Regions from separate parts of the Brevibacterium sp. GP-SGM9 genome, predicted to be linked through region 1. Evidence: predicted binding sites of a transcription regulator. Region 1 holds the regulator's gene; the other holds the start of a gene.

What was found. Region 1 encodes LexA, which represses DNA repair genes until DNA is damaged. Its sites were predicted from a motif close to TCGAACANNTGTTCGA; they were not measured.
Region 2: ACH82I_RS10815 (HNH endonuclease signature motif containing protein) is a predicted target of LexA. The motif match lies at 1,151-1,166, and genes of this name have one in related genera.

Annotation. Positions count from the first base shown of each region.
Region 1 is NZ_CP178563.1:3,900,521-3,902,986, forward strand. It holds gene ACH82I_RS17480 (ATP-dependent DNA helicase) at 1-671, shown strand, start outside; gene lexA (transcriptional repressor LexA) at 733-1,488, opposite strand; gene ACH82I_RS17490 (LysM peptidoglycan-binding domain-containing protein) at 1,723-2,061, shown strand; gene ACH82I_RS17495 (histidinol-phosphate transaminase) at 2,213-2,466, shown strand, end outside.
Region 2 is NZ_CP178563.1:2,392,535-2,395,000, forward strand. It holds gene ACH82I_RS10815 (HNH endonuclease signature motif containing protein) at 1-1,039, opposite strand, end outside; gene ACH82I_RS10820 (HAD family hydrolase) at 1,250-1,927, opposite strand; gene ACH82I_RS10825 (M50 family metallopeptidase) at 2,077-2,466, opposite strand, start outside.

The DNA of each region.
Region 1 (2,466 bases):
AGTGGGACGGACTCGACGTGGGGTCGCCCTTCGACTACGGCAAGCAGGGGATCCTCTACGTCGCCGCCCATCTGCCCCGTCCCGGGCGTTCGGGACTGAGCGAACAGGCTCTGGACGAGCTCGAGAAGCTGGTCAGGGCCTCGAACGGGGGAGCGCTCGGGCTCTTCTCCTCGAAGGCCGCGGCCTCGGTGGCCGCCGAGCATCTGCGGGAGAAGTTCGATTTCCCGATCCTCCTCCAAGGCGATGACGGTCTGCCCTCTCTGGTCTCCCAGTTCACCGCCGACGACCGGTCGTGCCTGTTCGGAACCATGTCACTGTGGCAAGGCGTGGACGTGCCGGGGCGGACGAACCGACTCGTCGTCATCGACCGGCTGCCCTTCCCCCGACCCGACGATCCGCTCATGCAGGCACGCGCCCGCGATGCCGACAATCGCGGAGTCAACGGGTTCATGGCCGTCAGCGCCACCCATGCGGCCCTGCGCCTGGCACAGGGGGCCGGCCGACTCATCCGATCGACGAAGGACCAGGGAGTCGTCGCGGTCCTCGACTCCCGTCTGCGCTCGGCCCGCTACGGGGGATTCCTCGTCAACTCGATGCCGCGGATGTGGCCGACGACGGATGCCGCCCTGGTCCGGAAGAGTCTGGGCCGTCTGGCGAAGCCTGCGGAGTGAATGCACGAACGCCCCCGACCGGTCACTGGTCGGGGGCGTTCGCATCGGTGTCGAGCCTCGGTCAGAGGCGGCGGACCACCGCAACGACGAGGCCCATGATCTGGGCGTAGGTGCCGTCGATCGGTTCGTAATCCTTGTTCTGTGGCAGCAGCCACTGATGTCCGGCCTTGCGCTTGAGGGTCTTCACCGTGGCCTCACCGTCAAGCAGGGCCGCGACGATCTGCCCGTTGTCGGCGGTGTGCTGCTTGCGCACCACCACCCAGTCGTCGTGGCAGATGGCGGCTTCGATCATCGAGTCGCCGACGACCTTGAGCAGGAACATCTCTCCGGAGCCGACGACCTGGGTCGGCAGGGAGAAGACATCGTCGACCTCCTGCTCGGCGAGGATCGGACCGCCCGCGGCGATCCTGCCGACGACGGGAACCTGGACGGTGTTGTTCGCCAACTCCTCGTACTTCGCGCGCTCGGCCTCTTCCTCTTCGAAGGGATTGACCACTTCGATGGCCCGCGGGCGCTTCGGGTCACGACGGACATAGCCGAGGCGTTCGAGCTGGGAGAGCTGGTGGGCCACGCTCGAGAGTGAGGCGAGTCCGGCGGCCTTGCCGATCTCGCGCATGCTCGGCGGGTAGCCGTTGGCGACGACCGCGCGTTCGATCGTCTCGAGCACGAGCCGCTGGCGTGGGGTCAGGCGGAAATCGCCCTCTCCGGTCGAGCCCTCGGGAATCGGAATGTCCTCTTCGTCGATGCGAGCGGCCGCGATCTCGCTGGCAACGTCCTCATTGCGGGGCCTGCCTCTGCCCCTCTTGTTCTGAACCATTGCTCGTTCCCCTTCGTTCTATTCCCTGCCGTTCGACCCCGTCATTCCCGGGTTGGGAAGTCTCGTGTCAGTGCCGACTGAGATGGTTCTGACAGATCAATCAACAACGCTGGTTCTCTCTCATTGTCGCATAAATGTTCGAGTTGGACTGGACATTTGTTCGATTGGCATGTTGAATAGAACAGACGTTCTACCTATTACCGGTGGAATCGTACGGAAGAAAGAGGTAATGCGATGTCTGCACAGAACCAAGAACTGCGCCTGACCACTCGTGGACGCCAGGCGGTGCGCCTGCTGAGGACGCTGATCGTCGCTGCCGTCATCATCGGCGGAGCCGTCCTCCTCGCCACCCAGTCATTCTCCGCGGCGGCCGTGGCCGAGCCCGGATCCGAGGGCGTCGGCATCGAAGCCGACGCAGTCGTCGTCGGCGAAGGCGAGTCCCTGTGGACCGTGGCCGCGAACCTCGGCATCGACCGCGATACCCGGGATGTCGTCTCCGACATCGTCGACATCAACCACCTGTCGACCCCGACGGTCCACCCCGGCCAGACTCTCGACGTCCCCGTCGAGTGAGCCCGGGCGGGACCGTCCGGCAGGGGCACTGCGGACGGTCCCGCCCATGGACGGACAGGGCGTCCGCAAGCGGTCCGGCTGAGGAATCGAACGCCGGCCCCAGAGCGGCCCCGCCTCGGCACGTCCCGAGGGCGAGCGGTAAGCTGAGCGCGTGGGAAACATCGAATCTCTGCCCGTGCGTTCGGACCTCGTCGGCCTCAAGCCCTACGGTGCTCCGCACCTCGACGTGCCGGTGCAGCTCAACGTCAATGAGAACGCCTATCCGCTCCCGGGTGAGGTCGTCGAGAGCATGCGCGCAGCCGTGGACGCGCACTTCGCCGGACTCAACCGCTATCCGGACCGCGAGTTCGACGAACTCCGCCGCCACCTCGTCACCTACCTCGACGGCGTCAACGCCCGGGCCGG
Region 2 (2,466 bases), 1.5 Mb from region 1:
GCCTGTCCTCAACGGGTTCAAGAGCGGCGACCTTCGTGTTCACAGACTTGCGGAACGTCTCAATCGTGACATCGGCACGGCGCTGGGCCAGGTAGGCGTCGAGGAACGGAAAGTGCTCGAATTTGAGATTCCTGGCGGCCCTCGAAACAGCGTCGAGGTGTTCGATGGTGAACTCGCCCGCAAAGACCCGGGCCGAAAACCGGGGCAGGCCGTGGTTGAGCATCATGGCCGTGGTGATTCTGCCGTAGGCGTGATCGATCGTCGCGCCGAGCACAGTGGTGAATTCGGCGATGTCATCGGTCTCCGCCAGACCTCTCACCCATCCGGAGAATGTCTGATCGAGACGGAACCGGGGGAAGATCGGCAGTTCACGAACTGGCTCGAGCGAAGCGCCGGCTTCGGACTCAGTGGGAGCCTCAACTTCAGCCTCGAGCTTCTCCGCCTCCGTATCAGCTTTGACTTCCTCCACCTCGGCAGCGGCTTCCCGGTCGGCCTCGACATCCTGGTCTGTCTCGACTTCACCGGCGACTTCGAACTCCGACTCGGTGACGACCTCGGCAGCGGGAGCCGCACCGTCTGCGGCCAAGAGTGCGCGGAGACCATCGAGCTTGCTTCGATACGATTCCCGCGGCGACGGTGCATCGGGATCCGGGAAATCTTCCTTGGCTGCCTCGACGAAGAGGAATCGTTCGACGGTGTCGGTGAACGAAGCGTAGTCATAGAGGCCGTCGACCCCGTTGGCGGCGAAGTTGAGCTGCTGGATCGTTTCGGCCATGAACACGTTGCCGATGGCCTGGTACTCAATCACCTGCGTCATCGTCGAGGCCTTCACCACATGTGCCAGGACGGCCAACAGCGAGTCCGGAGCAACATCGAGGCGACGCGGTGAGTCCGGCCCCACTGTGGGCGGATCGATGACATTGCCGATCTGTCCGGTGTCGGGGACCAGTTCGGACGATGTGGTTTCGGGCGATGCAGTCGGGTCAGGTTCGGGTGCAGGGGTGGGGCCTTTGGTACCAGGATCATCGGGATCCTTCATCGGTTTCACCTGCTCTCCACGACGGTGTGGGTGCTTTTATCCAGTCTACTACTGATTGCGAAGAATGAATGTCACAATTCGGTAAACAATCGAACGACAATCACCTATCATTCAAATGAATGATCGACTTTCAGGCAGGGAGAACGCACTCACGAACATCGGTTCCGTCCAGCGGTCGGCGGCGCGAGTCCACGCCGTTCCGTCCTCGCCCTACTCCACGAGCAGCTCCGGCAGATCATCCATCGAGGTGAACACCTCGGCCGCCCCCGCCGCCAACAGCGTCTCAGGACTCTGGTGAACCAAGGAATCCGGGCTGAATCCGAGAACATGCGAACCCGCCGCAACTCCGGCGATGACTCCGGTCGGGGAATCTTCGATCACAGCCGCCTCGGCGGGGTCGACCTCCAGGAAATCGGCAGCCGCCAGGTAGACATCGGGGGCAGGTTTCGAGCGCGGCAGCTCCATGCCGGAGAAGATCCTGCCCCCGAACGATTCGAACAGACCGACCTTCTTCAGCTGCAGTTCGATCTTCGGCCGATCCGCACTCGACGCACACGCAAGCTTTCCCGGATAGGCCAGAGACAGCTCACGCACGGCCTCGACCACACCGGGAATCGCCTTGAGGGACGCTTCGAGCGCGACATTGCGTCGCTGCCGGAACTCGGACAGCCAGTCGGCATCGATGCGGTATCCGGTGTGCTCCTCGATGACATCGGCCTCGTCCCGAAGCATCTTGCCCACAAAACGTGCCAGTGACTCTTCTCGCGACAGCCGCCACCCGAGGTCCGCGAGCATCTCACGCAGGACGTCGTTCGTGATGCTCTCGGATTCGACGAGGACTCCATCGCAGTCGAACAGAACGGCGGCATATCTCGGCTTCGGCGTCATGTCCTGATTGTCTCACTCGGCACTGACGCGAGGTTCGGATACCCGAGGGGCGGACGGAGTCGACCGCGCGCAGAACACGCGGTTCGGGTGTCAGCAGAACAGGTGACCGCGAATCTCCGCCGAGCGCGAATCTCCGCCGCCCTCAGGACTCACCCGAGTGCGAGCGCCGAATACAGAATCCATCCGGACCCCAGCGCACATGCCACGATGACCAGGGCGAACAGTGTCAGCCAGGCGCCGGCTGGAAGGCTCGAACCTCGGCTGAGGATGTAGGCATCGGACTGCTGCACACCGCGCCTGCGCGTGTGGACCCGGATGACCTTGACGAGGTCTTTGAGCGCGCCGATGGCCAGTGCCGTGCCCAGCGCGGCCACGAACACCGAGATCCACTCGAGGGGCATGAACACGACGACGAGCTGCGCCGCCACGGCCGTGAACACGGCGATGACGGCACCGGCGACATTGCGGATGAAGATGAGCGCGACCAGCAGGATCAGAGCGCCGATCGACAGAGCCAAAGGCGCCCACCCGAACACCGC